One region of the Streptomyces sp. M41 genome, then DNA from elsewhere that is predicted to be linked to it. Evidence: riboswitches for the same ligand, from Rfam matches in the RefSeq annotation. Region 1 holds a riboswitch; each other region holds the start of a gene.
The links. Region 1 has a riboswitch for cyclic di-AMP ahead of ACHBTE_RS05110 (transglycosylase SLT domain-containing protein). Riboswitches for the same ligand answer to the same signal wherever they lie in the genome.

Region 1 (3,181 bases):
ACCACTTCGACGAGAAGGAGCTGTCGGCACTGATTCTCACCGTCTCCGTCACCAACATGTTCAACCGCATCAACACCACCATCAAGGAGCCCGCGGGCACCACTTGGGGGTGAAATAGCAACAAGGGGGCGGAAGTTGTCAGGGCGGAACGGAACCGGAAATGAAACGGTGAGCGGCGGCGCAACCGGAACAGGTGTCAACACATGTGAACACAGCAGCCGTCCGGTTCACGTCGAGTCGATGGGGCGTCCTGTCCGTATTCTCTGATCATGGCCGCACCTATCGCATATTCACTCATCGCCACTGACCTCGACGGGACCCTGCTCCGAGGCGACGACACGCTCTCGGACCGGTCCATCGACGCGCTCGCGCTGGCGGTGGCGGCCGGTGCCCAGCACCTCGTGGTGACGGGACGGCCGGCGCCCAGAGTGCGGCCTCTCCTGGATGTCATGGGCAGCACGGGGCTCGCGGTGTGCGGGCAGGGGGCGCAGTTGTACGACGCGGGCGCGGACCGTCTGCTGTGGTCCATCACCCTGGACCGGGAGTTGGCGGAAACCGCGCTCGGCAAGATCGAGGCCGAGGTGGGTCAGGTGTACGCGGCCGTCGACCAGGACGGTGTGGACGGGCTCACGCTCATCGAACCGGGGTACCTGATGCCCCACCCGACACTGCCCGCCGTACGGGTCAGGCACCGCGACGACCTGTGGTGCGAGCCGATCAGCAAGGTGCTGCTGCGCCATCCGGTCCTGTCGGACGACGAGTTGGCGGCGACGGCACGGGCGGTGGTCGGCTCTCTCGCCACCGTCACCATGTCGGGCCCCGGGACCGTCGAACTCCAGCCATGCGGCATCACCAAGGCGACCGGTCTCGCGCTCGCCGCCGACCATCTCGGCCTCGGCGCGCACGAGACCGTCGCCTTCGGTGACATGCCCAATGACATCCCCATGTTCGACTGGGCCGCTCACGGTGTCGCGATGGCCAACGCGCATCCCGAACTCAAAGCGGTCGCCGACGAGATCACCCTGTCGAACGAGGACGACGGCATCGCCGTCGTCCTCGAGGCACTGTTCGCGGGGAGCCTGGCCGACTTCGCCCAGTAGGTCGCCGACTTTGTCCAGTAGGTCGCAGGGTCCGGCCTCCGCCGGGACCGGACCCTGTTCCCCCGGGTTCGGTAGGGCCGCGCACGACCCTGGGGTCTAGTAAGGACCGTTGACGTTGTCGATCGAGCCGTAGCGCGCGGCTGCGTAGTTGCACGCGGCCGTGATGTTCGCGACCGGGTCGAAGGGGTCGTACGCCGTTCCCGGCACGTGGTAGGCCGCGAACGTCGGGTCGATGACCTGGAGGAGCCCCTTGGAGGGGGTGCCCGCCACGGCGTTGGAATCCCAGTTGTTGATGGCGGCCGGGTTGCCCGACGACTCACGCAGGATGTTGCGGTGAATGCCCTCATAGGAGCCGGGAATCCCCTTTTGCCCCATGATGTCCAGGGCCTCGCGGATCCAGCCGTCGAGGTTGTCGGGGTAGGTCTTCGCGGCGGCATGGGTGGCCTGGGCGACGCCGGACTTCTTGGCAGGCGAGGCCGCCTTGTCGGCCGTCTTCGTGGCGGCCGTCTTCGTGGCCCGGACCTTCAGGTCGACGCCCGGGTGGATCAGCCGCGGGTCGTCGCCGATGGCCTTGCGGTTGTCCTTGTAGAGCTGTCGCCAGCCGCCCTGGGCGTCGTAACGGTCCGCGATGCCGTAGAGCGTGTCGCCCTTCTTGGTGGTGTAGCTGAGGGATCCGACCTTCGCCGCGGTGGGGGCCTGGGCGGGCTCGGCGGCGGTCGCGGTGGTCGCGCTCAGCAAGGGGAGCGCGAGAGCGGCGGTGCCGGTTCCGGCGGCCACGACACGTCGGGTGAGCGGGTTGGTACGGGGGCGGCGGTGTTTGCCTCGGGGCATGGCGCTGTTCCTCTCCGGCGCCTGCGAGGTGAGCTGTCGGGTTCGGGCGGGAGATGCCCGGCCGCGCCGCCGTGTGACGGTGCGACTTCACCCCTAGCCGGCCCGGTGTGCCATCAAGGCGTCCGGTCCGGCGACTTACCTGGGTCCCCCGCTCCTGCCGTGCGTGTGTGAGTGGCGTAGGTGGATGGCGCGGGCGGCGGCAGGATTAGGCGTCCGCCCGACTGAGCGGGAACGTATGCGAGAGCACATGTCCGGAACAAGTGCCCTAGTCACCTGTCATGCGGGTTGACCATGGTCGGGTGCGTATGAGGCGCTTGATCCTTTGCGGTTGCCAAGCCTCAACTTGCGTTTGCCGTAAGGGGAGGCGGGGGTGGGCGCGGTCGCGGGGGAGAAGGGGGCTGCGTGACCCAACTCACTGGTATTCACAAGAGCGGCAAATCGGGCAATGAATCCAACTCGCCTGTAATGGGCCGCTCATGGAGTCCGTTTTTCCCGTGTCGGCAGCAATTGGGCCTCTTCGTGTCGTCTTCGAGCGGGGCGGTCAGGTGGGGGATTCATCCCTCAACGTCCATATTTCCTGGCGCACTTCACGCTTACTTCGCGCTCATTCCGCGCTCGGTTCGCGCTCGAGGGCGTTGGGCGTGGACGGAACCTCGGGCGTGATTCCAGTCGTTGTCATAGCGGTCGTCCGTGGGATGTCCCGCGGCGGGTACTCGGGGGGTGCCGGTGCGGGGTACGGCACCCGGCAGGGTGGCGAGGGGGAGGGGTGAACGGGTGCGCATGAAGGTGAATCCCGGCGGGGCGGTCACGTCCGGATCAGGACTCAGGGTGCTACTTACCTATAAGTGGATAGATGTCCGTCCGTATCAGGTGATCAAAAACTTGCCGGTCGTGATCCGATACCGCCCGTGGTGGACGGGTGGGCGGCATCGGTGATCGAAACGTGACCGGATACGCTGACTTGAGTGATGGCAGCGACCTATCGACAAACCGTGTAACCGCCAGTAGACACCAGCAGACAGGAGACCCCTCGTGACCGTCGTCGGGCCGTTCGGGCTGAGCGTGCGGGACCAGGCTCTGGAAGCCGATGTCCAGGCCGGATTGGCGGCTGTCGAGGAGGGTTTGCTCGAAGCCACCAAGAGCGAGGTCCCCTTCATCACCGAGGCCGCCCAGCACCTGGTGCGGGCCGGGGGCAAGCGGTTCCGGCCGCTGCTCGTGATGCTCGCCGCCCAGTTCGGGGACCGGCACGC
Region 2 (3,181 bases), on a different contig from region 1:
CGGCCTGACGGTCCTGCGCTGCCACCGCCCCGGCCAGCAGGTCGTCGCCGTCGAGGTGCTTCTGGACACGCCCCTGGACGCGGAGCCGAAGGGCCTCGACGGCATCGCCACGATCATGGCGCGCGCCCTTTCCGAAGGCACCGACAAGCACACCGCCGAGGAGTTCGCCGCCGAGCTGGAGCGCTGCGGCGCCACGCTCGACGCCTACGCCGACCACCCCGGCGTCCGCGTCAGCCTCGAGGTGCCCGTCTCCCGGCTGCCCAAGGCCCTCGACCTGCTCGCCGACGCCCTCAGGGCGCCCGCGTTCGCCGACGCCGAGGTCGAGCGTCTGGTGCGCAACCGGCTCGACGAGATCCCGCACGAGCTGGCCAACCCCTCCCGTCGCGCCGCCAAGGAGCTCGCCAAGGAGCTGTTCCCGGCGACCTCGCGCATGTCGCGTCCGCGCCAGGGCACCGAGGACACGGTCGCGGGCATCGACTCCGCCGCCGTACGCGCCTTCTACGAGCGGCATGTGCGGCCCGCCACCTCCACCGTCGTGGTCGTCGGCGACCTCACCGGGGTCGACCTCGACGGCCTGCTCGGCGACACCCTCGGCGCGTGGACCGGCTCCGCGGCCGAGCCGCGGCCCGTTCCGCCGGTGACCGCCGACGACGCCGGGCGCGTCGTGATCGTGGACCGGCCCGGCGCCGTGCAGACACAGCTGCTGATCGGCCGTCTCGGTCCCGACCGGCACGACCGCGTGTGGCCGGCGCAGGTGCTCGGCACGTACTGCCTGGGCGGCACCCTCACCTCCCGTCTGGACAAGGTCCTGCGCGAGGAGAAGGGCTACACCTACGGCGTGCGCGCCTTCGCCCAGGTCCTGCGCTCCGCCCCGGACGGCACGGGCGCGGCGATGCTCGCCATCAGCGGCTCCGTCGACACCCCGAACACCGGTCCGGCGCTGGACGACCTGTGGAAGGTCCTGCGCGGGGTCGCCGGCGAGGGGCTCACCGACGCCGAGCGGGACTTCGCCGTTCAGAACCTCGTCGGGGTGGCGCCGCTGAAGTACGAGACGGCCGCCGCCGTGGCGAGCACGCTGGCCGACCAGGTCGAGCAGCATCTGCCGGACGACTTCCAGGGGAAGCTGTACCAGCGGCTCGCGTCGACCGGCACCGTCGAGGCCACCGCCGCGGCCGTGAGCGCCTTCCCGGTGGACCGCCTGGTCACGATCCTCGTCGGTGACGCGGCCGAGATCCGGGAGCCCGTCGAGGCCCTCGGAATCGGTGAAGTCACCGTCGTGGCGGCCGAGTAGAGGTACCGGCAGTGCCGGACGACGGCACGCGCGCGTGAGGGGCCCCGGAGACCGCCGAGTCACCGGGGCCCCTTTATGCCCGAATTGAGGGAGAGGTTGCCTGTCTGCCCTGTGGGATGCGCTACAAAAGCCGCGATGCGTTTGGGGATTGAAAGTGGCCCCGTTTAGCGTCTTCCGGGCTGTCCGTCAGGCAGTGCGCCGCGCCCGCGGCACCGGACAGTCATCGCCGAGTCCCCGTACGGCGCGAGCCAGGGGAGCCGGGGACCCACCTCCTGCCGCCGCTATCGCGGCTGCAGGGGCCCAGTAGTCCCTGGGGTGAATCGGACGCCCGCGCGAGATCGCGAGGGGGTCCGTAGGAGACCTTCCTGCTCCGAACCCGTCAGCTAACCCGGTAGGCGAGAAGGAAGGAAAGGATCAGCCACTACATGGCGTTCACCTGCGCCACGGGGAAGAACCGCCCCAGCGGGAAGCACCGTAAGCCCGGCCGGTTCGAGCGCACCACGGCCCGTGCGGCCGGCGTCGCCGCTCTCACCGCCACCGGCGTGATGGGCACCCTGGCCGCCCCGGCGCTCGCCGCCGAGCCCGCCGCGGAGCAGACCGGCCTCATCCCGGTCATCACCGTCGACAACTCGATCGCCGAGCAGATCGACGCCCAGGCCGACGCGCAGGAGCAGGCGGCCGAGGAGGCCGCCGCCGCGAAGAAGGCCGCCCAGGAGGCCGCCCGTAAGAAGGCGGCCGAGAAGGCCAAGAAGGAGCGCGAGGCCAAGGAGCGCGCCGCGCGCGAGGCCGAGCGCAAGCGTCTGCTGTCCTACGTCGCCCCGATCTCCGGCTCGTACGTCTCCACCGGCTACAAGGCCGGCGGCGCCGTCTGGTCCTCCGGCAGTCACACCGGCGTCGACTTCCACGCCGGCAGCGGCACGTCTGTGCACTCGGTCGGTGCCGGCACCGTCGTGGAGGCCGGCTGGGGCGGGGCCTACGGCAACAACGTCGTGATCAAGATGAACGACGGTACGTACACCCAGTACGGCCATCTGTCGTCCATCGGCGTCTCGGTCGGCCAGACGGTCACCCCCGGCCAGCAGATCGGCCTGTCCGGCGCCACCGGCAATGTCACCGGACCGCACCTGCACTTCGAGGCCCGCACCACCGCGGAGTACGGCTCCGACATCGACCCCGTCGCCTACCTCCGCTCGCACGGCGTGAGCCTCTGACGGTTCCTCCACGTCTGCCCGAAAGCCCCGGCTCACCGAGCCGGGGCTTTCGGCGTTCGCGGGGATGTTCGGCTGTCCAAAAAATATCCATGGATTCCGGCCCGCCGTCGGAAATTCCGGCCCGTTGCCATAGAGTCACCCAACACACGTCATTCGTCGACGTTGCACGGGGATTAAAGCGGAGGTCGGTCATGCGTATTCCGGCGCACTCGGTATGCACCGCGATCCGGGACGATATCGTCGCCGGTGTCCATGAGCGCGGCAGCCGCCTCACCGAGGAACTTCTCGCACGCCGCTACGGCGTCTCGCGCGTCCCTGTGCGGGAGGCCCTGCGCACCCTGGAGGCGGAGGGTTTCGTGGTGACCCGGCGCCACGCGGGCGCGTGCGTCGCCGAACCGACCGAGCAGGAGGCCGCCGACCTGCTGGAGATGCGCACCCTCCTGGAACCCCTCGGCGCCTCCCGGGCGGCTCAGCGGCGCACCGAAGCCCACCTCAAGGTGCTGCGCGGCCTGGTCAGGTTGGGCCAGGAGCGTGCCAGGAGGGGGAACAGCGAGGATCTGCGCTCCCTGGGCGGTTGGTTCCACGAGACGCTGGCCCAGGCGTCCGGCAGCCCTGCCCTGACCTCGATGCTGACCCAGCTGCGCCACAAGATCGCCTGGATGTACACGGTGGAGCCGCC
Region 3 (3,181 bases), 180 kb from region 1:
ACTGGAGGATGTTGCGAATGGTCGCGCCGCGGAAGGCGTAGATCGACTGGTCGGCGTCGCCCACCACGCACAGCTCGGCGGGCGGGACGTCGTAATCGCTGGGCGGCACGTCGACGGGGTGCTCACGCGTGCCGACGAGCTCGCGCACCAGCGCGTACTGGGCGTGGTTGGTGTCCTGGTACTCGTCGACGAGGACATGCCGGAACCGGCGGCGGTAGTGCTCGGCCACGTCCGGGAAGGCGCGCAGCAGATTGACCGTCGTCATGATCAGGTCGTCGAAGTCCAGGGCGTTCGCCTCGCGCAGCCGTGACTGGTACAGGGCGTACGCCTGAGCGAGCGTCTTCTCGAAGCCGTCCGTCGCCTGGGCGGCGAAGTCCTCCTCGTCGATCAGCTCGTTCTTCAGGTTGCTGATCTTGGCGCTGAAGGACTTGGGCGGGAACCGCTTCGGGTCGAGGTCCAGATCACGGCAGACGAGCGCCATCAGCCGCTTGCTGTCGGCGGCGTCGTAGATCGAGAACGATGACGTGAACCCGAGCTTCTTGCTCTCCCTGCGCAGGATGCGTACGCACGCACTGTGGAAGGTCATCACCCACATCGCGTTCGCGCGCGGGCCGACCAGCTGCTCGACCCGCTCCTTCATCTCGCCCGCGGCCTTGTTCGTGAAGGTGATCGCCAGGATCTGCCCCGGATGCACCTTCCGCTCGGCCAGCAGATGCGCGATGCGATGCGTGAGCACACGCGTCTTGCCCGACCCCGCTCCGGCCACGATGAGCAGCGGGGTGCCGGAGTGGACGACGGCCGCACGCTGGTTCTCGTTGAGCCCCTCCAGCAGCGCGGCGGCGTCGAGCGCGGGACGCGGGGCGCCGTCGCGGTAGTAGTCGTCCCGGTCCGGCGGCACGTCGAACTTCCCGCCGAACAGATCGTCCGGAACCGACTCCGGAGCGTGATCGTCCTCGGGCGGTGGCGGGTGTTCTTCCTCGTGGGCCCGAGGGGCCTTGAGGTCCGCCAGGAAGCTGTCGTCAAAGAGGCTGCTCATCGCTCTCCGAGTCTAGGGCGCCCCACTGACAGCCCGCCGCCACCCCGAGAACATCGCCCCTCCGAGATCCGGATGATCTTCCCCAATCAGCCAAGAGCCCCACCCCCCACCCTCCAGCACCGCCCGATCACGATCCGTTACACCAGCCCACCCCATTCCGCCGATCACCTCACAGCAGGACAAAAGCTGGCAACTCCACCCCCAATAACCATGATCTGCGTCACCCTGACCGAAGGTCACGAAAATGTATCGGGCATATCGAACATCAACCTTCACAGGCGCCACACGAGTTGGCTACCGTGCCGGACAGGCCGTACGACCCCCACCGGCGAACGACGCCGGGCCGCACGGCCTCCGCCGAGTCCGGTCCGCCACAGCGACCGGAGCCGGGGACCCACCGAACTTGGGGTGAATCGGCCCGACTTCCCTTCCCCGGGAACGGCCGTAGGGCAACCCTTCCGAACCACCCGCCCGAACCCGACAGCTAACTCGGTAGGCGGAACGTGGAAGGAGTCGCCTCCCTTGGCGTCGCACCGCAAGTCGCGCCCCGCTGGTTCGCGCGTAGCAGGCATACGGACCCCCGCCCTCGCCACGGCGGCCCTCACCTCCGTAGCCCTGCTGTCCCAGTCGGCGAACGCGAGCCCGTCGACGGACGACAAGCCGAGCCTCGAAGAGGTCGAGAAGAAGGTCGACGACCTCTACCGCCAGGCGGAGTCGGCGACCGAGAAGTACAACGCGGCCAAGGACAGGACCGCCAAGCAGCGCAAGAACGTCGACACCCTCCTGGACGCCGTCGCCAAGCGCACCCAGAAGCTCAACGAGGCGCGCGAGGAACTGGGCCGCAACGCCGCCGCCCAGTACCGCACGGGAACCGTGGCCCCCGACACCGCGACCTTCCTCCTCGCGGACACACCGCAGGACTACTTCGACCAGTCCCAACTGATGGGTCGTATGACCGACCGTCAGGAGGAGTCGGTCGACGAATACTTCACCCAGCAGTCCGCGACGATGAAGAAGCGCCAGGAGGCCACCAAAAGCCTCGAAACGCTCACCGAGTCGCAGAACGACCTCCAGACGGCCAAGACGACGGTCCAGAAGAAACTGTCCGACGCCCGCGAACTCCTCTCCAAGCTGACGGCGCAGGAAAAGGCCCACCTCGCCGCGATCGAGAAGCGCAAGCAGCAGGAGGCGGCGCGCAAGGCCGAGGAACTGGCCCGGCAGCAGGCGGAGGCCGAACGTCAGCGCCAGGAGGCCGCCCAGCAGGAAAGCAGCGAGTCGTCGTCCGACTCCAGCGCCTCGGACTCCTCGTACGCCACCAAGGCCGAGAAGACACTCGCCTTCGCCCGCGCCCAGATAGGCAAGCCGTACGTCTGGGGCGCCACCGGCCCCGACTCCTACGACTGCTCCGGCCTCACCCAGGCCGCCTGGAAGGCCGCCGGCGTGGACATCCCCCGCGTCACCTACGACCAGGTCAACGCCGGCACCACCGTCTCCATCGCCAACGCCCAGCCCGGCGACCTGGTCTTCTTCTACGACGACGTCACCCACGTGGGCATCTACATCGGCAACGGCATGATGATCCACGCCCCCAAGCCGGGCACGTACGTCCGCGAGGAGTCGGTCTACTACGACGGCGAGTCGTCGATCCACAGCGTGGTCCGCCCGGCCTGAGGGCGCAGCGGCGTACGGCGGCAAGGAGACGTGCCGGGGGGTGTCCGCCCACAGTGCCGGCGTCAAGAAACAGAACCTCTGATCGCCGCTCGACCGCCGGTCCGAGGATGGACACCCCCGGCACGGCCCCGCCCCACAACTCACCCGCAGGCGCTACGCGCACCCCCACCGAAGAGCCACGGGCCGCCGCAGGCACAGCACCCACCACACCCGGCACCCGGCACCCGGCACCCGGCACCCGGCACCCGGCACAGATACCCACCAACACCACAACCGCAGCCGCACGGGCAACCGCAACCCAAACCCACGCCCCCCGCCCTCACCTCCACCCCCACCCCCACCCCCACCCCAGCCCAATTTCCCCACCCCCGAGCGCGCCCCACCCCCAACCCCCACCCCGCTCCCTAGCATCGCCCCATGCCCGCCACCACCACCCCGACCGCCCCCACATCCCCCTTCCACACCTGGTGGTCG
Region 4 (3,181 bases), on a different contig from region 1:
GCCGGATCTCGTACGCACGCCGGGTGGTCCGATCGCTCCCCGCCCTGCTGATCGCGGCCGGAGCCGTGTACGACCACCTCACCCCGACGCCCTACACCGGCGCCCCGTTCTTCACCGCCGCGCCCCTGGGTGCCGCCCCGCTCTACTCGCTGCGCGGCACGGTGCTCACGGGCCTCGTGGCCATCGCGGCCCTGGCCGTGCTGCGGGTCCCGCACGGCGGGCTGCCGCTGGCGGAAGTGATCACCGAACTGGCGACCGTGATCACCGTCTCCGTCCTCGCCGTCCTCATCAACCTGCTCGTGCGCCGCAGCGACGCCCGCCTCGCCTCCGCCCGCGCGATCGCCGAGGCAGCCCAGCGCGCCGTGCTGCCCGAACCACCCGAGCGGATCGGCGGGTATCAGATCGCGGCGCGGTACGAGGCGGCACAGGAGGGCGCCTCCATCGGCGGTGACCTGTACGCCGTGCAGGACAGCCCGCACGGCATCCGGCTCGTCGTGGGCGATGTGCGCGGCAAGGGCATGGGGGCCGTCGGCGTCGTCGCCGTCGTCATCGGGACCTTCCGGGAGGCGGCCGAGCAGGAGACCACGCTGGAGGCGGTCGCCCAGCGTCTGGAGCGGGCGCTGACGCGTGAACGCGCGCGACGGGAAGCGGTGGACGCCCGGGAGGGGTTCACCACCGCCGTCCTCGCCGAACTGCCGCACGGCGAGGCGCTCGTACGGATCGTCAACCGCGGGCATCCGTCGCCGCTGCTGCTGTACGCCGACGGCACCGTGCGCTCCCTGTTCGCCCCCGAGCCCGCGCTGCCCCTCGGCATGGCCGAGCTCGGCGCCTGGCCCGACCGGGCCCAGGAAGCCGAGTTCCCGAGCAGGGCCACGCTGCTGCTGTACACCGACGGCCTGTCCGAGGCGCGCGACGAGAATGGGCGGTTCTACGACCCCGAGGTGCGGCTCGCGGGGCGGGCCAACGCCCACCGCGAGCCGGCCGCCCTGCTCGGCGCCCTCGCGGCGGAGGTGCGCCGGCACTCCGGGGGCGGGATGGCGGACGACATGGCGCTGCTCGCCGTACGCCGCCCCTGACCACCGTCACCACCAGTGACCGGATGAGAGCCCTCCGCATAACAACTGACGCACTGTCAGCAGTCATGCGACTGCTGAGCCTTGGCCAACTCGCCCGATTTGGACTGCTCGTGACCTGTTAGTCCCCGCGAAAATCGTTAACGATCAACCGGAACAGCTTGGAATCCGCACCCCGCGTCTATTAACGTTCGATAACGCAGCGCGGTCGTCCCAGCCGTCACAAGAGGCGGCTCCGTGCGCACGCGCCGAATCCTGTACCCAGTACGGGAACCGGGGAACCACCACCCTGGGGTGAATCGCGCTGAAACCACCGTGGACCCACGGCCGGTATACGCGCGTAGGAGACCTTCCTGCTCCGAACCCGTCAGCTAACCCGGTAGGCGAGAAGGAAGGAAAGGAGTACGCCCACGTGGCGTCCAACAGGCCTGCTACGCAAGCCCCGTTCATACCGGGTCAGCGCAGCACCGACACCTTCGGCTACGACCGCGACCGCACCACCGACGGCCCGTTCGAGGAGTGGAATCCCACCGCGGACACCGTTCGTCCCGTGCGCGGCCGGCATCGCGTGGCCAAGCAGCGCGGTGGGGGACTCGCCCGCAGCTCCACGGTTCTCGGCGTCGGTGTCATAGCCGCCGTCGGCGCGGGCGGCATGGCCACCGCGCAGACCGGCAAGCCGCCGGTTGCCATCACCATGCCGGACCTGCCGCTCATCGACGACGACGAGGCCGCCCCGGCGGACACCGGTACGGCGCTGAGCACCATGGGCGCCACGACCGAGGAGGCCACCGAGGGCACCGGCGACGCCGGTGAGGCCCTGCGGGCCCGGATCATCGCCCAGGTCGAGCAGCAGCAGGACCAGATCGACAGCAAGGCCGCCGCCGAAGCGCTCGCCGCCGCCGAGAAGGAAGCCGCCGCTGCCGCCGCCAAGGCGGAGAAGGAAGCCAAGGCCAAGGCCGCCGCCGCGAAGGCCGAGGCCGAGGAGGAGGCCCGCAAGAAGGCCGAGGCCGAGCGCCTCGCCGAGCTGGCCAAGCAGTACGCACTGCCGACCTCCTCGTACACCCTCACCTCGACCTTCGGACAGGCCGGCGCTTACTGGTCCTCCGGCTACCACACGGGCCTGGACTTCGCCGCGCCCTCCGGCACCCTGATCAAGGCTGTGCACACCGGCACCATCACCTTCGCCGGCTGGGACGGCTCCTACGGCTACAAGACGGTCCTCACCCTCGAGGACGGCACCGAGATCTGGTACGCCCACCAGTCCTCGATCAGCGCCAGCGTCGGCCAGAAGGTCAACACCGGTGACGTCATCGGCCGCGTCGGCGCCACCGGCAACGTGACCGGCGCCCACCTCCACCTCGAGGTGCACCCCGACGGCAGCGGCAGCGGCATCGACCCCCTGGCGTGGCTGCGCGGCAAGGGCCTCACGCCCTGACCCACGGCGGCCCCTGCGGCCACCGCCCCACGGCTGTTTCCCGGCGGCCCTGACGACGACCCCCCGACGTCAGGGCCGCCGGCCCTTTCCGTGCGCGCATTCTTCACACACGCTCATCGACGCCACCGCGGAATAGGCCCCGCACTCAGGGAAGTTGACGACGAGCATGACTTCTCTGCGCAAGCTCGGCTCCTCCGACCTCGAGGTCTTCCCGCTCTGCCTCGGCGGCAACGTCTTCGGCTGGACGGCCGACCAAGCCGAGTCCTTCGCCGTCCTCGACGCCTACACGGCGGCGGGCGGCAACTTCATCGACACGGCCGACTCGTACTCGGCGTGGGTCGAGGGCAACGCGGGCGGCGAGTCCGAGACCGTCATCGGCAGCTGGCTGAAGGCGCGCGGCAACCGGGACGACGTCGTGATCGCCACGAAGGTCAGCCAGCACCCCGACTACCAGGGCCTGAACGCCGCCACCGTCAAAGCCGCCGCCGACGCCTCCCTGCGCCGCCTCGGCACCGATCACATCGACCTCTACTACACCCACTTCGACAAGCCCGACGTACCGGTCGAGGAGATCATCGGCGCGCTCGACGAGCTGGTGAAGGCGGGCAAGATCCGGCACATCGCCGCCTCCAACATCTCCGCCGGGCGGCTGAAGGCGTCCCTGGACTTCTCC

Region 2: another riboswitch for cyclic di-AMP. It lies ahead of ACHBTE_RS03995 (M23 family metallopeptidase); the one in region 1 lies ahead of ACHBTE_RS05110 (transglycosylase SLT domain-containing protein).
Region 3: another riboswitch for cyclic di-AMP. It lies ahead of ACHBTE_RS05990 (NlpC/P60 family protein); the one in region 1 lies ahead of ACHBTE_RS05110 (transglycosylase SLT domain-containing protein).
Region 4: another riboswitch for cyclic di-AMP. It lies ahead of ACHBTE_RS32360 (M23 family metallopeptidase); the one in region 1 lies ahead of ACHBTE_RS05110 (transglycosylase SLT domain-containing protein).

What each region holds. Positions count from the first base shown of each region.
Region 1 is NZ_JBIMKE010000003.1:153,443-156,623, forward strand. Features, by position in the region: gene ACHBTE_RS05100 (carboxymuconolactone decarboxylase family protein) at 1-113, shown strand, start outside; gene ACHBTE_RS05105 (HAD family hydrolase) at 270-1,100, shown strand; gene ACHBTE_RS05110 (transglycosylase SLT domain-containing protein) at 1,197-1,931, opposite strand; cyclic di-AMP (ydaO/yuaA leader) riboswitch at 1,937-2,118, opposite strand; gene ACHBTE_RS05115 (polyprenyl synthetase family protein) at 2,964-3,181, shown strand, end outside.
Region 2 is NZ_JBIMKE010000002.1:378,997-382,177, reverse strand. Features, by position in the region: gene ACHBTE_RS04000 (M16 family metallopeptidase) at 1-1,291, shown strand, start outside; cyclic di-AMP (ydaO/yuaA leader) riboswitch at 1,506-1,703, shown strand; gene ACHBTE_RS03995 (M23 family metallopeptidase) at 1,717-2,502, shown strand; gene ACHBTE_RS03990 (GntR family transcriptional regulator) at 2,694-3,181, shown strand, end outside.
Region 3 is NZ_JBIMKE010000003.1:334,234-337,414, reverse strand. Features, by position in the region: gene pcrA (DNA helicase PcrA) at 1-1,036, opposite strand, end outside; cyclic di-AMP (ydaO/yuaA leader) riboswitch at 1,382-1,551, shown strand; gene ACHBTE_RS05990 (NlpC/P60 family protein) at 1,559-2,707, shown strand; gene ACHBTE_RS05985 (tellurite resistance/C4-dicarboxylate transporter family protein) at 3,125-3,181, shown strand, end outside.
Region 4 is NZ_JBIMKE010000039.1:17,785-20,965, reverse strand. Features, by position in the region: gene ACHBTE_RS32365 (PP2C family protein-serine/threonine phosphatase) at 1-1,076, shown strand, start outside; cyclic di-AMP (ydaO/yuaA leader) riboswitch at 1,310-1,474, shown strand; gene ACHBTE_RS32360 (M23 family metallopeptidase) at 1,486-2,508, shown strand; gene ACHBTE_RS32355 (aldo/keto reductase) at 2,675-3,181, shown strand, end outside.